One region of the Rossellomorea sp. ABR4_004 genome, then DNA from elsewhere that is predicted to be linked to it. Evidence: a T-box and tRNA genes for the amino acid it is inferred to sense, from the RefSeq annotation. Region 1 holds a T-box; the other regions hold tRNA genes.
The links. The T-box of region 1 lies ahead of alaS (alanine--tRNA ligase). A T-box ahead of a tRNA ligase gene usually reads a tRNA of that ligase, here a tRNA-Ala.
Positions count from the first base shown of each region.

Region 2: it encodes a tRNA-Ala, which carries the amino acid that the T-box ahead of alaS (alanine--tRNA ligase) is inferred to sense. The anticodon was not compared.
Region 3: it encodes a tRNA-Ala, which carries the amino acid that the T-box ahead of alaS (alanine--tRNA ligase) is inferred to sense. The anticodon was not compared.

Region 1 covers NZ_JBSWVM010000001.1:888,518-894,559, reverse strand. The annotation lists gene bioB (biotin synthase BioB) at 1-813, shown strand, start outside; gene ACXAF2_RS04935 (hypothetical protein) at 1,009-1,194, shown strand; gene ACXAF2_RS04930 (YrzQ family protein) at 1,210-1,341, shown strand; gene ACXAF2_RS04925 (AI-2E family transporter) at 1,447-2,523, shown strand; T-box leader at 2,600-2,828, shown strand; gene alaS (alanine--tRNA ligase) at 2,890-5,523, shown strand; gene ACXAF2_RS04915 (IreB family regulatory phosphoprotein) at 5,607-5,873, shown strand; gene ruvX (Holliday junction resolvase RuvX) at 5,877-6,042, shown strand, end outside.
Region 2 covers NZ_JBSWVM010000001.1:2,382,231-2,388,272, reverse strand. The annotation lists rRNA gene ACXAF2_RS12055 (23S ribosomal RNA) at 1-2,500, opposite strand, end outside; tRNA gene ACXAF2_RS12050 (tRNA-Ala) at 2,660-2,735, opposite strand; tRNA gene ACXAF2_RS12045 (tRNA-Ile) at 2,750-2,826, opposite strand; rRNA gene ACXAF2_RS12040 (16S ribosomal RNA) at 2,937-4,488, opposite strand; gene ACXAF2_RS12035 (PaaI family thioesterase) at 5,106-5,585, shown strand; gene ACXAF2_RS12030 (glycerate kinase) at 5,647-6,042, opposite strand, start outside.
Region 3 covers NZ_JBSWVM010000001.1:2,357,436-2,363,477, reverse strand. The annotation lists rRNA gene ACXAF2_RS11920 (23S ribosomal RNA) at 1-2,752, opposite strand, end outside; tRNA gene ACXAF2_RS11915 (tRNA-Ala) at 2,912-2,987, opposite strand; tRNA gene ACXAF2_RS11910 (tRNA-Ile) at 3,002-3,078, opposite strand; rRNA gene ACXAF2_RS11905 (16S ribosomal RNA) at 3,189-4,740, opposite strand; gene ACXAF2_RS11900 (HD-GYP domain-containing protein) at 5,083-6,042, opposite strand, start outside.

The DNA.
Region 1 (6,042 bases):
GGTTTATGCCCTGAAAACTGCGGCTATTGTTCGCAGTCCATTGTTTCGAATGCTCCGATCGAGAAATATCGCATGGTGGATAAAGAGACGATATTAAAAGGGGCCAAAAATGCTCACCAGCTTAATGTGGGAACGTATTGTATTGTGGCGAGTGGAAGGGGACCGAGCAATCGTGAAGTCGATCATGTGGTTTCGGCAGTAAAGGAAATCAAAGAGCAGTATAACTTAAAAGTATGTGCATGTTTAGGCTTATTAAAAGGCGATCAGGCGAAACGGTTAAAGGAAGCAGGGGTGGACCGTTATAACCATAACATCAATACTTCAGAGAACCATCATGAAAACATCACCACTTCCCATACCTATGAAGACAGGGTGAATACCGTTGAACAAGCGAAAGCACAAGGGATTTCTCCCTGTTCCGGAATCATTGTAGGCATGAAAGAGACATTGCAGGATGTGGTTGATATGTCCCGCAGTTTAAAGGTGCTGGATGCCGACTCCATTCCAGTGAACTTTTTACATGCTATAGATGGTACACCTCTTGAAGGAACAAACGACCTCGATCCGAGATATTGTTTGAAGGTTCTTTGTTTGATGCGCTTCATCAACCCGACAAAAGAGATCCGTATTTCAGGGGGACGGGAAGTGAATCTTCGCAGCTTACAGCCACTGGGACTTTATCCAGCCAACTCGATTTTCGTTGGTGATTACTTAACGACAGCCGGCCAGGAAGGGACAGCCGATCACCAAATGCTTGAAGATCTGGGGTTTGAGGTTGATTATGTGAAGGAAGTAAGTGAGCAGGCAACCTAATAAATAAATTTAGGTGGGTGCTTTGGAAAAGGTTACTCTTTATAAAATCAAGAAAATATCCCACACTATATAAGAACGGTGATTAAACATCGTTTGGGCGGATATTCTCATTGAACAAGTATAAAACGAGCTCGGATTGGTCATGATGGTAGGGAATACACACCAGGTTTGGTGTAATAGAGGTGAACCTTACCGATGAAGTGTCCAAATTGTCAGAGCAAAGATATCGGAAAGATCGGCATCAACCAATATTATTGTTGGGGTTGCTATATAGAGCTTTCCTTGTCCAAGGGAGTCATTCATACTCATCAAGTGGAAGAGGATGGATCACTGAGCTCCTTAGACGACTTGTTTGATGAGGAAGAACGCCGACTAAGCTAGGAAGAGGTGTCTTTCTTGAACAAAACATTTGCATCCATCGTTGGTTTTGGAGCAGGAATCGCTGCTTCTATCTATTCTCAAAGATCCAATATGATGAACCAAAGACAAATGAAACGAATTCGTAAACAAGTAAAGAAACTTTTTTAACAGCTAAAAAGGCTGACTCTCGGGTCAGTCTTTTTTTATGTTAACCTAAATGAATAAAACACCCTTCCATCATCCAACAATATAGAAGAGAAGGGAGTGTTGATGATGGAAAAGAGACCCTATGCCAAATGGTTGTACCGACTTTCAATAGCTCTTATTCTTTCTTTATTCCTATATATTCTGTACTTATTAAAGCCTGTATGGCATCCGGTTCTGGAGGTTTTGTTCTTTTCGCTCCTACCCTTCTTGATAGGGGGGTTCATTGCCTATTTACTTCATCCAATAGTAGAGAAAATCCATGAGGCGGGTATTCATAGAGGAATAGCCATCATGCTCATCTACATCCTTTTCTTCGGAGGATTAGGATACGCGGTATATAAAGGAACACCAATCATCATACATCAGCTGAAGGATTTATCTGAGAATGCGCCACTTTTTACAAAACAATATCAGAGATGGCTGGACTATGTGCAAAGCGAGACTTCCACTTGGCCTGACGGAATACAATCTCAATTAGAGGAAAGAATTGACGGGATCGAAGCCTGGTTGACTGGACTTGTCGCAGTCGTTCTGGCCACTGTGATGAAGTTTATGAACAGCTTGCTGCTTGTTGCGATCATTCCCTTTGTATCCTTTTATTTATTAAAGGATATGACGAAAGTGAAAAAATTTCTGTGGCAGCTTACCCCCAAAAAATGGAGGAATAGCGCGATTTCATTTTCAAAGGATGTGGATGAATCGTTGGGAGGCTATATCCGGGGACAGCTTTTAGTTTGTTTGATCATTGGAGGACTTTCCGCATTAACACTCTGGTTGGTTGGTATGAAGTATCCCTTGATCCTCGGTTTGATCATTGGAGTAACCAATGTCATACCCTATTTCGGACCGATTATCGGAGCGGTTCCAGCTGCCATTGTGGCAAGTACGATCTCCGTCAATATGATGATATATGTCGTCATCATGGTCGTAGTTCTCCAATTCCTGGAGGGCAATATCTTATCGCCCCTCATTGTCGGAAAAAGCCTTCATATGCATCCACTTTTTATTATGGCTGCCCTTATCATTGGTGGTGAAGTAGGTGGTGTGATCGGCATGATTGTTGCAGTCCCTTTTTTAGCTGTGGTAAAAGTAGCGATTTTACACGGACGAACCCATTTCATTCATGCAGCAGGGAAAGATTAACTGAAAAAATAAGAATCAACATTGACAAATACAGTGAATATTTCTATAATCCAACATATACAAGTATTCGTATAAAATAAAAGCAATGAAGGATCGAGTACGTTATAGCCCATCTACCAGAGAGGAATCCCCCAGGCTGTAAGGGATTTTAGATGAAGGATAACCGAATGCTAATCCTGAGTGCAGGTAAAGCCTGCCGTCTATCCGCGTTAAGGTGTTTTGAGGGATGAATATAAGAAAAGCGGAAGTGCTTTCCTTTATTCATAACCAGGGTGGTACCGCGAGAAACAGCTCTCGTCCCTGTTTTAGGGATGAGGGCTTTTTTGTATTCTTTTTTAACCATACATATAAAGGAGGAAGCTTGACATGAACAAATTAACAGGCGCAGAAATTCGTCAGAAGTTTTTAGATTTCTTTCAGGAAAAAGGACACGGGGTGGAACCAAGTGCATCATTGGTTCCGCATGAGGATCCGTCCCTTTTATGGATCAATAGTGGGGTAGCGACATTAAAGAAATATTTTGACGGACGTGTCATCCCTCAAAATCCAAGAATCGTGAATGCCCAAAAGTCAATTCGTACAAATGATATTGAAAATGTAGGGAAAACAGCACGCCATCACACGTTTTTCGAAATGCTTGGAAACTTCTCGATCGGAGAATATTTTAAAGTAGAAGCAATTGAATGGGCTTGGGAATTTTTGACCGACGCGAAATGGGTCGGATTTGACCCCGAGAAGCTTTCCGTTACCATTCACCCCGAAGATCATGAAGCATTTGACATCTGGAACAAAAAAGTAGGCGTACCAGCTGAACGAATCATCCGCATTGAAGGGAACTTCTGGGATATCGGGGAAGGTCCAAGTGGCCCGAATACAGAAATTTTCTACGATCGCGGGCCGGAATATGGGGACAATCCTGAAGACCCTGAATTATATCCGGGTGGAGAAAATGATCGTTACCTTGAGGTATGGAATCTTGTGTTTTCACAATTCAATCATAACCCTGACGGAACGTACACTCCGCTTCCTAAGAAAAATATCGATACCGGAATGGGACTTGAACGTATGGCATGTGTTGTACAAGAAGTACCTACAAACTTTGATACCGATTTATTCATTCCGATCATAAAGGCGACAGAAGAGATTTCCGGTAAGTCTTACGGAAAAGACAGTGACATCGACGTAGCGTTCAAAGTCATCGCTGATCATATCAGAACGGTTTCCTTCGCCATCGGTGACGGAGCTCTTCCTTCCAATGAGGGCCGCGGCTATGTATTAAGAAGACTGCTTCGCCGTGCAGTTCGATTTGCGAAACAAATTGAAATCAATCGTCCATTCATGTATGAATTGGTCCCGGTTGTTTCTGAAATCATGGTTGATTTCTATCCTGAAGTGAAGCAAAAGGCGGAATTCATCCAAAAAGTAGTGAAAAATGAAGAAGATCGCTTCCACGAAACATTGAACGAGGGGCTAGCTATTCTTTCTTCCATCATCAAGGTACAAAAATCTGAAGGTAACAAGATCGTTCCTGGTGAGGATGTCTTCCGTTTGTATGATACGTACGGATTCCCGGTTGAATTAACGGAAGAATATGCAGAAGAAGAAGGATTAACAGTTGATCATGATGGTTTTGAGAAAGAAATGGAAGCTCAGCGTGAAAGAGCGAGGTCGGCTCGCCAGGATGTAGGAAGCATGCAAGTGCAGGGTGGAGTCCTTAGTGATATCACGGTAGAAAGTCGCTTTGTAGGGTATGATACTTTAGAAACGACTGCTACTATACTTGAACTGTTGGTTGACAATGAGCGCCAGCCGAAAGTAGATAAAGGACAGGAATGCCAATTCATCCTTGACCAGACACCTTTCTACGCAGAGAGCGGCGGACAAATCGGCGATAAAGGATACATTGAAGCTATGGGTGTGAAAGTTTTGGTGACAAACGTCAAGAAAGCGCCTAATGGCCAAAACCTTCACTCTGCCATCGTTGAAGAAGGTACATTAGAGCAACATGCACAGGTGCTTGCTAAAGTATCCCGTGAATCCAGAACAAGAGTCGAGAAAAATCACACAGCTACACACATCCTTCATCAGGCATTGAAAGATGTTCTTGGAGATCATGTAAACCAGGCAGGTTCATTAGTGGAACCAGATCGCCTGCGATTCGACTTCTCTCATTTCGGTTCTGTTTCCCAGGAAGAGATTGAGAAAATCGAAACCATTGTCAATGAAAAGGTTTGGAAGGCTATTTCAGTGAACACAGCCCTGAAATCATTATCAGAGGCAAAAGGGATGGGGGCTATGGCTTTATTCGGTGAAAAATACGGCGAAGAAGTTCGCGTCGTATCGATTGGAGAATATAGCTTAGAACTTTGTGGTGGCTGTCATGTATCGAACACGTCTGAAATCGGATTATTTAAGATTCTCTCTGAAAGTGGAATCGGAGCAGGCACGAGAAGGATTGAAGCTGTTACAGCAGAGAATGCTTATAAAGTGTTAAATGATCAGGTTTCTCAACTGAAGGATGTAGCAGGCAAACTTAAAGCGAATCCTAAAGAAGTCGTCAACCGCGTGGACTCTTTATTAGTAGAAATGAAAGAGCTTCAGAGAGAAAATGAATCATTATCCGCAAAGTTGTCTAACATAGAAGCAGGTAGCTTAACGGATCAAGTCAAAGTCATTGACGGGGTGAATGTTCTTTCCGCGAAAGTGGCTGCTGGAGATAGCAATGGATTACGTACAATGATGGATGATCTTAAACTGAAATTGGGCTCCGGGGTTATTGTGCTGGCAACAACTGGAGACGACAAAGTTACGATCATTGCAGGAGTTACGAAGGATTTAGTCGAAAAAGGATATCATGCTGGAAAACTTGTTAAAGAAGTGGCTTCACGCTGTGGTGGAGGAGGCGGTGGCCGTCCGGACATGGCTCAAGCCGGGGGGAAACACCCGGAAAAAGTAGAAGAAGCCCTGCAAATTGTAGAAGAATGGGTCAAATCCATTTAACTCCGTGTTAAAGTGGTGTACAATGTAGGTAACGATTAACAATTCGGTTGTCAAAAAGACAAGCCTAAAGAGAGGTGCTAAAAATGAGTTCTTTTGACAAAACGATGCGATTTGATTTTTCAGAGGAGCCGTTCGAACATGACGTGAAGGAAGTACTCCTGCAGGTTCATGATGCTCTTCAAGAAAAAGGGTACAACCCGATCAATCAAATCGTAGGGTACTTATTATCTGGAGATCCTGCTTACATTCCTAGACATCAAGATGCCAGAAATATCATCCGACGTTTAGAACGTGATGAGATCATCGAAGAATTAGTCAAATCGTATTTGAAACAGCACAAAGAGGGATAATACATGCGTGTAATGGGTTTAGACGTCGGATCTAAGACAGTGGGAGTCGCAATTAGCGATGAGCTTGGTTGGACCGCTCAAGGAATTGAAACGATTAAGATTGACGAAGATCAAGGGATGTTCCGGATCGACAGATTAAAGGAACTTGCCGAAGAGTACCAGGTGGATA
Region 2 (6,042 bases), 1.5 Mb from region 1:
AGATAAGCCTGTTATCCCCGGGGTAGCTTTTATCCGTTGAGCGATGGCCCTTCCATGCGGAACCACCGGATCACTAAGCCCGACTTTCGTCCCTGCTCGACTTGTAGGTCTCGCAGTCAAGCTCCCTTGTGCCTTTACACTCTGCGAATGATTTCCAACCATTCTGAGGGAACCTTTGGGCGCCTCCGTTACTCTTTAGGAGGCGACCGCCCCAGTCAAACTGCCCACCTGACACTGTCTCCCACCCCGATAAGGGGCGCGGGTTAGAATTTCAATACAGCCAGGGTAGTATCCCACCGATGCCTCCACCGAAGCTGGCGCTCCGGCTTCCAAGGCTCCTACCTATCCTGTACAAGCTGTACCAAAATTCAATATCAGGCTACAGTAAAGCTCCACGGGGTCTTTCCGTCCTGTCGCGGGTAACCTGCATCTTCACAGGTACTATAATTTCACCGAGTCTCTCGTTGAGACAGTGCCCAGATCGTTACGCCTTTCGTGCGGGTCGGAACTTACCCGACAAGGAATTTCGCTACCTTAGGACCGTTATAGTTACGGCCGCCGTTTACTGGGGCTTCGATTCGCACCTTCGCTTGCGCTAAGCACTCCTCTTAACCTTCCAGCACCGGGCAGGCGTCAGCCCCTATACTTCGCCTTACGGCTTCGCAGAGACCTGTGTTTTTGCTAAACAGTCGCCTGGGCCTATTCACTGCGGCTCTCTCGGGCTTGCACCCTACCAGAGCACCCCTTCTCCCGAAGTTACGGGGTCATTTTGCCGAGTTCCTTAACGAGAGTTCTCTCGCTCACCTTAGGATTCTCTCCTCGCCTACCTGTGTCGGTTTGCGGTACGGGCACCTTTTTCCTCGCTAGAGGCTTTTCTTGGCAGTGTGGAATCAGGAACTTCGCTACTATAATTCGCTCGCTATCACAGCTCAGCCTTATGCGATGATGGGATTTGCCTCATCATCAGCCTAACTGCTTAGACGCACATATCCAGCAGTGCGCTTACCCTATCCTCCTGCGTCCCCCCATTGCTCAAACGGAAAAGAGGTGGTACAGGAATATCAACCTGTTGTCCATCGTCTACGCCTATCGGCCTCGACTTAGGTCCCGACTAACCCTGAGCGGACGAGCCTTCCTCAGGAAACCTTAGGCATTCGGTGGATGGGATTCTCACCCATCTTTCGCTACTCATACCGGCATTCTCACTTCTAAGCACTCCACCAGTCCTTACGGTCTAGCTTCGCAGTCCTTAGAACGCTCTCCTACCACTGACACCTAGAGGTGTCAATCCACAGCTTCGGTGATACGTTTAGCCCCGGTACATTTTCGGCGCAGAGTCACTCGACCAGTGAGCTATTACGCACTCTTTAAATGGTGGCTGCTTCTAAGCCAACATCCTGGTTGTCTAAGCAACTCCACATCCTTTTCCACTTAACGTATACTTTGGGACCTTAGCTGGTGGTCTGGGCTGTTTCCCTTTCGACTACGGATCTTATCACTCGCAGTCTGACTCCCATGGATAAGTCTTTGGCATTCGGAGTTTGTCTGAATTCGGTAACCCGATGAGGGCCCCTAGTCCAAACAGTGCTCTACCTCCAAGACTCTTACACATGAGGCTAGCCCTAAAGCTATTTCGGAGAGAACCAGCTATCTCCAAGTTCGATTGGAATTTCTCCGCTACCCACACCTCATCCCCGCACTTTTCAACGTGCGTGGGTTCGGACCTCCATTCAGTGTTACCTGAACTTCATCCTGGACATGGGTAGATCACCTGGTTTCGGGTCTACGACCACATACTCAATTCGCCCTATTCAGACTCGCTTTCGCTGCGGCTCCGTCTCATCGACTTAACCTTGCATGGGATCGTAACTCGCCGGTTCATTCTACAAAAGGCACGCCATCACCCGTTAACGGGCTCTGACTACTTGTAGGCACACGGTTTCAGGTTCTATTTCACTCCCCTTCCGGGGTGCTTTTCACCTTTCCCTCACGGTACTGGTTCACTATCGGTCACTAGGGAGTATTTAGCCTTGGGAGATGGTCCTCCCAGCTTCCGACGGGATTTCACGTGTCCCGCCGTACTCAGGATCCACTCAAGAGGGAATGAAGTTTCAACTACAGGGTTGTTACCTTCTTTGACGAGCCTTTCCAGACTTCTTCGTCTACTTCATTCCTTTGTAACTCCGTATAGAGTGTCCTACAACCCCAAGAGGCAAGCCTCTTGGTTTGGGCTACATCCCGTTTCGCTCGCCGCTACTCAGGGAATCGCAATTGCTTTCTCTTCCTCCAGGTACTTAGATGTTTCAGTTCCCTGGGTCTGCCTTCCATACTCTATGTATTCAAGTAAGGATATTGTTCCATTACGAACAATGGGTTCCCCCATTCGGAAATCTCTGGATCAAAGCTCACTTACAGCTCCCCAAAGCATATCGGTGTTAGTCCCGTCCTTCGTCGGCTCCTAGTGCCAAGGCATCCACCGTGCGCCCTTCATAACTTAACCGAATTGGTTGTTACATCAGGTTTAAAACCTAAAATGGCGATACTCGGTAATTTCTTGACTATCAATTTATCTTTATCTAGTTTTCAAAGAACAATCATGTGTCTCGTAAGAGACAATATGGAGGGTTATTTTACTCCGCTGACGCTTCGTAAAAAACCTTGGTGGAGCCTAGCGGGATCGAACCGCTGACCTCCTGCGTGCAAAGCAGGCGCTCTCCCAGCTGAGCTAAGGCCCCTTGTATCGAGAATATGGTGGGCCTAAGTGGACTCGAACCACCGACCTCACGCTTATCAGGCGTGCGCTCTAACCAGCTGAGCTATAGGCCCATATTCCATAAAAATGAATGATAAGCAATGCTTACCATTGTTTGTGATGATTAAACCATCAAAACTGAACAAAACTTCGACTTGTCAAACGTTTAGTAAATCTTCCTTAGAAAGGAGGTGATCCAGCCGCACCTTCCGATACGGCTACCTTGTTACGACTTCACCCCAATCATCTGTCCCACCTTAGGCGGCTGGCTCCAAAAGGTTACCTCACCGACTTCGGGTGTTACAAACTCTCGTGGTGTGACGGGCGGTGTGTACAAGGCCCGGGAACGTATTCACCGCGGCATGCTGATCCGCGATTACTAGCGATTCCAGCTTCATGTAGGCGAGTTGCAGCCTACAATCCGAACTGAGAACGGTTTTATGGGATTGGCTAAACCTCGCGGTCTTGCTGCCCTTTGTACCGTCCATTGTAGCACGTGTGTAGCCCAGGTCATAAGGGGCATGATGATTTGACGTCATCCCCACCTTCCTCCGGTTTGTCACCGGCAGTCATCTTAGAGTGCCCAACTGAATGCTGGCAACTAAGATCAAGGGTTGCGCTCGTTGCGGGACTTAACCCAACATCTCACGACACGAGCTGACGACAACCATGCACCACCTGTCACTCTGTCCCCCGAAGGGGAAAGCCCTATCTCTAGGGTTGTCAGAGGATGTCAAGACCTGGTAAGGTTCTTCGCGTTGCTTCGAATTAAACCACATGCTCCACCGCTTGTGCGGGCCCCCGTCAATTCCTTTGAGTTTCAGTCTTGCGACCGTACTCCCCAGGCGGAGTGCTTAATGCGTTAGCTGCAGCACTAAGGGGCGGAAACCCCCTAACACTTAGCACTCATCGTTTACGGCGTGGACTACCAGGGTATCTAATCCTGTTTGCTCCCCACGCTTTCGCGCCTCAGTGTCAGTTACAGACCAGAAAGTCGCCTTCGCCACTGGTGTTCCTCCAAATATCTACGCATTTCACCGCTACACTTGGAATTCCACTTTCCTCTTCTGCACTCAAGTCCCCCAGTTTCCAATGACCCTCCACGGTTGAGCCGTGGGCTTTCACATCAGACTTAAGGAACCACCTGCGCGCGCTTTACGCCCAATAATTCCGGACAACGCTTGCCACCTACGTATTACCGCGGCTGCTGGCACGTAGTTAGCCGTGGCTTTCTGGTTAGGTACCGTCAAGGTACCGCCCTATTCGAACGGTACTTGTTCTTCCCTAACAACAGAGTTTTACGATCCGAAAACCTTCATCACTCACGCGGCGTTGCTCCGTCAGACTTTCGTCCATTGCGGAAGATTCCCTACTGCTGCCTCCCGTAGGAGTCTGGGCCGTGTCTCAGTCCCAGTGTGGCCGATCACCCTCTCAGGTCGGCTACGCATCGTCGCCTTGGTGAGCCGTTACCTCACCAACTAGCTAATGCGCCGCGGGTCCATCTGTAAGTGATAGCTAAAAGCCACCTTTCAACATTTCCTCATGCGAGGAAATGAGTTATCCGGTATTAGCCCCGGTTTCCCGGAGTTATCCCAGTCTTACAGGCAGGTTACCCACGTGTTACTCACCCGTCCGCCGCTGACTGATGGGAGCAAGCTCCCATCAATCCGCTCGACTTGCATGTATTAGGCACGCCGCCAGCGTTCGTCCTGAGCCAGGATCAAACTCTCCGATAAAAGTTTGAATAGCTCTTTAAAAATAAATCTAGAATTAACGTTGACGTATTGTCTTGTTTTGTTCAGTTTTCAAGGTTCAATATAACGTTGGGCTCTCATGAGCACCTCTTAAATATAACATTTTTCGTCATATAACGTCAAGCTTTATTTGAAATTTGTTTTTCGCGTCGTTTTGGCGACAAGGAATATAATAGCATCTTCTACTATAAAGAGTCAATAGTATTTTAAACCTTTTACAATTTTATTTCAGAAGAATGGATTTTCTGTTTCTTCCATTCTTCTGAATTGTGATCTGACGCACTAGTAATAGAAAGAAACAGTACCTTTCCAGGAATGGGGACACTCATCTTCTAAATGATCCAATATGTAGTGGAAAATGTGGTGAGGAACTCATTACGTTTTTTATTGGCCATTTGTTCACGTTTATAATCTATGAGGTCAATTCCGTAGTACTCTATTAAACCACGAGATCTCAGAGGGAGGAGAAGGGATATCCACATTATACTAACCACTACTGGTTATTTTGTAAAATCCATTACATAAACCAATAAAGGAATTTCAGAACGTTAATAGAAAACTAATAGAGAAAGAGTTTGGGATGAAGGGAGAATGTAAAAATGAATGAAGTCACTCGTGCCATTCAAGATGATTATCCAGATGAGTTTGCGTGGTGTTATGGCTGCGGCCGGCTCAATAAGGAAGGTCATCATTTTCGTACTGGATTTGAAGATGGTCATACGATTACAATGTATACACCTAAACCGGAACACACTGCCTTGCCAGGCTTCGTCTATGGAGGTTTGATTGCTTCCTTAATCGATTGCCACGGCACTGGTTCAGCCGCGATTGCTCTTCATCGAAAAAACGGTGAAGTGATTGGTGGTGGTCAAGAGCCTCCACGTTTCGTCACTGCTTCATTACATGTTGACTTTATCAAACCCACACCTCACCACGTTCCGTTAAAAGCGGTGGGCACCGTTCATGAAGTTCATCCTAAGAAATTCAGAGTGGAAACAGAAGTGTTTGCAGAAGGAAAGCTGTGTGCACGGGGTGAAGTAATAGCGGTAGTGATGGCAAAAACGTTTTTAAGTGAATAGTGGAAGACCAGCAAGTGCCCTTCCTTAATCCTGAACGGAAGGGCACTACAAAAATACAAGATTAAACTGGTTTGTTTCCCGCCTCGCTAAATAACTCATAGGTTCTCATCAACCTTGAAGCCGCTTCTTCCAACAATGCACTTCCGTTGGTCATGGCCTCCGTTAATGTCATAGGTCCATTGACAATTGGAAGAATTAGTTGAATACCTTCAGAATGGAGAAGTTCCAAGTCACCTTCAATTTTTCCTGCAAACACCGCTACTGGAATCCCATATTGTCCAGCTGTTCTCCCGATGCCTACAGGTACTTTTCCATAAAGGGATTGAACATCAACCTTCCCTTCTCCAGTCAAAACGAGTGCCGCGTCTTTCAAGTGATCCTCCAGGCAGCTCTCTTTTGCGATTATACTAAAACCACTCTCGAATACTGGTTGAAAAAAAGAAAGAAGGGAAAAGCC
Region 3 (6,042 bases), 1.5 Mb from region 1:
GCGATGCCTTTGGCAAGACAACTGGTACACCAGCGGTGCGTCCATCCCGGTCCTCTCGTACTAAGGACAGCTCCTCTCAAATTTCCTGCGCCCACGACGGATAGGGACCGAACTGTCTCACGACGTTCTGAACCCAGCTCGCGTACCGCTTTAATGGGCGAACAGCCCAACCCTTGGGACCGACTACAGCCCCAGGATGCGATGAGCCGACATCGAGGTGCCAAACCTCCCCGTCGATGTGGACTCTTGGGGGAGATAAGCCTGTTATCCCCGGGGTAGCTTTTATCCGTTGAGCGATGGCCCTTCCATGCGGAACCACCGGATCACTAAGCCCGACTTTCGTCCCTGCTCGACTTGTAGGTCTCGCAGTCAAGCTCCCTTGTGCCTTTACACTCTGCGAATGATTTCCAACCATTCTGAGGGAACCTTTGGGCGCCTCCGTTACTCTTTAGGAGGCGACCGCCCCAGTCAAACTGCCCACCTGACACTGTCTCCCACCCCGATAAGGGGCGCGGGTTAGAATTTCAATACAGCCAGGGTAGTATCCCACCGATGCCTCCACCGAAGCTGGCGCTCCGGCTTCCAAGGCTCCTACCTATCCTGTACAAGCTGTACCAAAATTCAATATCAGGCTACAGTAAAGCTCCACGGGGTCTTTCCGTCCTGTCGCGGGTAACCTGCATCTTCACAGGTACTATAATTTCACCGAGTCTCTCGTTGAGACAGTGCCCAGATCGTTACGCCTTTCGTGCGGGTCGGAACTTACCCGACAAGGAATTTCGCTACCTTAGGACCGTTATAGTTACGGCCGCCGTTTACTGGGGCTTCGATTCGCACCTTCGCTTGCGCTAAGCACTCCTCTTAACCTTCCAGCACCGGGCAGGCGTCAGCCCCTATACTTCGCCTTACGGCTTCGCAGAGACCTGTGTTTTTGCTAAACAGTCGCCTGGGCCTATTCACTGCGGCTCTCTCGGGCTTGCACCCTACCAGAGCACCCCTTCTCCCGAAGTTACGGGGTCATTTTGCCGAGTTCCTTAACGAGAGTTCTCTCGCTCACCTTAGGATTCTCTCCTCGCCTACCTGTGTCGGTTTGCGGTACGGGCACCTTTTTCCTCGCTAGAGGCTTTTCTTGGCAGTGTGGAATCAGGAACTTCGCTACTATAATTCGCTCGCTATCACAGCTCAGCCTTCACGATGATGGGATTTGCCTCATCATCAGCCTAACTGCTTAGACGCACATATCCAGCAGTGCGCTTACCCTATCCTCCTGCGTCCCCCCATTGCTCAAACGGAAAAGAGGTGGTACAGGAATATCAACCTGTTGTCCATCGTCTACGCCTATCGGCCTCGACTTAGGTCCCGACTAACCCTGAGCGGACGAGCCTTCCTCAGGAAACCTTAGGCATTCGGTGGATGGGATTCTCACCCATCTTTCGCTACTCATACCGGCATTCTCACTTCTAAGCACTCCACCAGTCCTTACGGTCTAGCTTCGCAGTCCTTAGAACGCTCTCCTACCACTGACACCTAGAGGTGTCAATCCACAGCTTCGGTGATACGTTTAGCCCCGGTACATTTTCGGCGCAGAGTCACTCGACCAGTGAGCTATTACGCACTCTTTAAATGGTGGCTGCTTCTAAGCCAACATCCTGGTTGTCTAAGCAACTCCACATCCTTTTCCACTTAACGTATACTTTGGGACCTTAGCTGGTGGTCTGGGCTGTTTCCCTTTCGACTACGGATCTTATCACTCGCAGTCTGACTCCCATGGATAAGTCTTTGGCATTCGGAGTTTGTCTGAATTCGGTAACCCGATGAGGGCCCCTAGTCCAAACAGTGCTCTACCTCCAAGACTCTTACACATGAGGCTAGCCCTAAAGCTATTTCGGAGAGAACCAGCTATCTCCAAGTTCGATTGGAATTTCTCCGCTACCCACACCTCATCCCCGCACTTTTCAACGTGCGTGGGTTCGGACCTCCATTCAGTGTTACCTGAACTTCATCCTGGACATGGGTAGATCACCTGGTTTCGGGTCTACGACCACATACTCAATTCGCCCTATTCAGACTCGCTTTCGCTGCGGCTCCGTCTCATCGACTTAACCTTGCATGGGATCGTAACTCGCCGGTTCATTCTACAAAAGGCACGCCATCACCCGTTAACGGGCTCTGACTACTTGTAGGCACACGGTTTCAGGTTCTATTTCACTCCCCTTCCGGGGTGCTTTTCACCTTTCCCTCACGGTACTGGTTCACTATCGGTCACTAGGGAGTATTTAGCCTTGGGAGATGGTCCTCCCAGCTTCCGACGGGATTTCACGTGTCCCGCCGTACTCAGGATCCACTCAAGAGGGAATGAAGTTTCAACTACAGGGTTGTTACCTTCTTTGACGAGCCTTTCCAGACTTCTTCGTCTACTTCATTCCTTTGTAACTCCGTATAGAGTGTCCTACAACCCCAAGAGGCAAGCCTCTTGGTTTGGGCTACATCCCGTTTCGCTCGCCGCTACTCAGGGAATCGCAATTGCTTTCTCTTCCTCCAGGTACTTAGATGTTTCAGTTCCCTGGGTCTGCCTTCCATACTCTATGTATTCAAGTAAGGATATTGTTCCATTACGAACAATGGGTTCCCCCATTCGGAAATCTCTGGATCAAAGCTCACTTACAGCTCCCCAAAGCATATCGGTGTTAGTCCCGTCCTTCGTCGGCTCCTAGTGCCAAGGCATCCACCGTGCGCCCTTCATAACTTAACCGAATTGGTTGTTACATCAGGTTTAAAACCTAAAATGGCGATACTCGGTAATTTCTTGACTATCAATTTATCTTTATCTAGTTTTCAAAGAACAATCATGTGTCTCGTAAGAGACAATATGGAGGGTTATTTTACTCCGCTGACGCTTCGTAAAAAACCTTGGTGGAGCCTAGCGGGATCGAACCGCTGACCTCCTGCGTGCAAAGCAGGCGCTCTCCCAGCTGAGCTAAGGCCCCTTGTATCGAGAATATGGTGGGCCTAAGTGGACTCGAACCACCGACCTCACGCTTATCAGGCGTGCGCTCTAACCAGCTGAGCTATAGGCCCATATTCCATAAAAATGAATGATAAGCAATGCTTACCATTGTTTGTGATGATTAAACCATCAAAACTGAACAAAACTTCGACTTGTCAAACGTTTAGTAAATCTTCCTTAGAAAGGAGGTGATCCAGCCGCACCTTCCGATACGGCTACCTTGTTACGACTTCACCCCAATCATCTGTCCCACCTTAGGCGGCTGGCTCCAAAAGGTTACCTCACCGACTTCGGGTGTTACAAACTCTCGTGGTGTGACGGGCGGTGTGTACAAGGCCCGGGAACGTATTCACCGCGGCATGCTGATCCGCGATTACTAGCGATTCCAGCTTCATGTAGGCGAGTTGCAGCCTACAATCCGAACTGAGAACGGTTTTATGGGATTGGCTAAACCTCGCGGTCTTGCTGCCCTTTGTACCGTCCATTGTAGCACGTGTGTAGCCCAGGTCATAAGGGGCATGATGATTTGACGTCATCCCCACCTTCCTCCGGTTTGTCACCGGCAGTCATCTTAGAGTGCCCAACTGAATGCTGGCAACTAAGATCAAGGGTTGCGCTCGTTGCGGGACTTAACCCAACATCTCACGACACGAGCTGACGACAACCATGCACCACCTGTCACTCTGTCCCCCGAAGGGGAAAGCCCTATCTCTAGGGTTGTCAGAGGATGTCAAGACCTGGTAAGGTTCTTCGCGTTGCTTCGAATTAAACCACATGCTCCACCGCTTGTGCGGGCCCCCGTCAATTCCTTTGAGTTTCAGTCTTGCGACCGTACTCCCCAGGCGGAGTGCTTAATGCGTTAGCTGCAGCACTAAGGGGCGGAAACCCCCTAACACTTAGCACTCATCGTTTACGGCGTGGACTACCAGGGTATCTAATCCTGTTTGCTCCCCACGCTTTCGCGCCTCAGTGTCAGTTACAGACCAGAAAGTCGCCTTCGCCACTGGTGTTCCTCCAAATATCTACGCATTTCACCGCTACACTTGGAATTCCACTTTCCTCTTCTGCACTCAAGTCCCCCAGTTTCCAATGACCCTCCACGGTTGAGCCGTGGGCTTTCACATCAGACTTAAGGAACCACCTGCGCGCGCTTTACGCCCAATAATTCCGGACAACGCTTGCCACCTACGTATTACCGCGGCTGCTGGCACGTAGTTAGCCGTGGCTTTCTGGTTAGGTACCGTCAAGGTACCGCCCTATTCGAACGGTACTTGTTCTTCCCTAACAACAGAGTTTTACGATCCGAAAACCTTCATCACTCACGCGGCGTTGCTCCGTCAGACTTTCGTCCATTGCGGAAGATTCCCTACTGCTGCCTCCCGTAGGAGTCTGGGCCGTGTCTCAGTCCCAGTGTGGCCGATCACCCTCTCAGGTCGGCTACGCATCGTCGCCTTGGTGAGCCGTTACCTCACCAACTAGCTAATGCGCCGCGGGTCCATCTGTAAGTGATAGCTAAAAGCCACCTTTCAACATTTCCTCATGCGAGGAAATGAGTTATCCGGTATTAGCCCCGGTTTCCCGGAGTTATCCCAGTCTTACAGGCAGGTTACCCACGTGTTACTCACCCGTCCGCCGCTGACTGATGGGAGCAAGCTCCCATCAGTCCGCTCGACTTGCATGTATTAGGCACGCCGCCAGCGTTCGTCCTGAGCCAGGATCAAACTCTCCGATAAAAGTTTGAATAGCTCTTTTAAAAATAAATCTAGAATTAACGTTGACGTATTGTCTTGTTTTGTTCAGTTTTCAAGGTTCAATGTGTAAGTGCTTCTGTTTGAAGCGACCTTTATAATATATCATTTACTGCCGTTACCGTCAAGGTATTTTTATTATTTTAGAAAAGTTTTTTTCTGAAACAGTATGTAATGCCTTTCGGACAACAAATAATATTATACATACTATTGGCCGGGTTGGCAAGAGGTAAATCTAAATAAATAAACCAAAGATTAGTAAACTAACCTGAGGTTTACTTAATACGTTGCTATGACGGATCTTAAGAGGATTCACTCATAATGACTTCAAGCAAAAACTTCTGATATATAAATCTCTTTTTGCTGAGACAGATCTACGAGTTCTTCTGTTTTGTTTATTTTTACGATGGGCTTTGTATATGCGTTTTGCTTGGTATACATCACTTCTCCGTACTGGCCGGTTGATAGTCTTACTGAGGTACCTGTCCTTAGATCTCCCAGTAATTGCAAAAGGCCGTTAACGACTTTAATATCGAATTTACCAAATAAATCTTCACTGATCATATCCAGTACCTTGAAGACAGGCTGCTTGCTTCTGTATATTCTTTCTGATGTCATGGCATGAAAGACATCCGCGATTCCAACAATCTGAGAGTAAAGATGGATACGATTATCTTTCTCGGATGACGGGTATCCGGTACCATCAAATCGTTCATGATGTTGAAAGATTGCCAGTTTTGTTTCCGTTTTTAACAATGGAGTGTCTTTAACCATTTTATAACCGTTGGCTGTATGGAGCTTTACTTCTTTAAATTCACTTTCTGTTAAAGGCTGTTCTTTCGTTAATATGTGTGGACTGACCTTGGCCATTCCACAGTCTGCCAGGATACCTGCTAAGGCCAGCTGGTTCACCTGACCAGGGTTCAAGCCTAACTTCTTTCCTAACATGGCACTTATGATACCCATTGAAATCGCATGGTGAAATAGATAATCTTTTTTCGTGCAATATCGATGAAGAGAATACACATATGTATGATTCTCTTGAATCGTTTGAATCACCGGTAGCATTAACTCTCTGACCCTTGCAACATTTACAGATGTTCCTGATTGCCAGTTCATGAATTCTTTCTTAAATTCCTTGATCGTCCTTAAATAGAGATCGATGAATCCGACAGGCTCATTGATTTCTTCTTCGGCTATCTCTTTTTCAATAGAGACTGGCGCTTTATATGGATGTCCATCCACTTTTGTTTTTTCTATTATGAGCTCTGAGATATGGAATGCTTC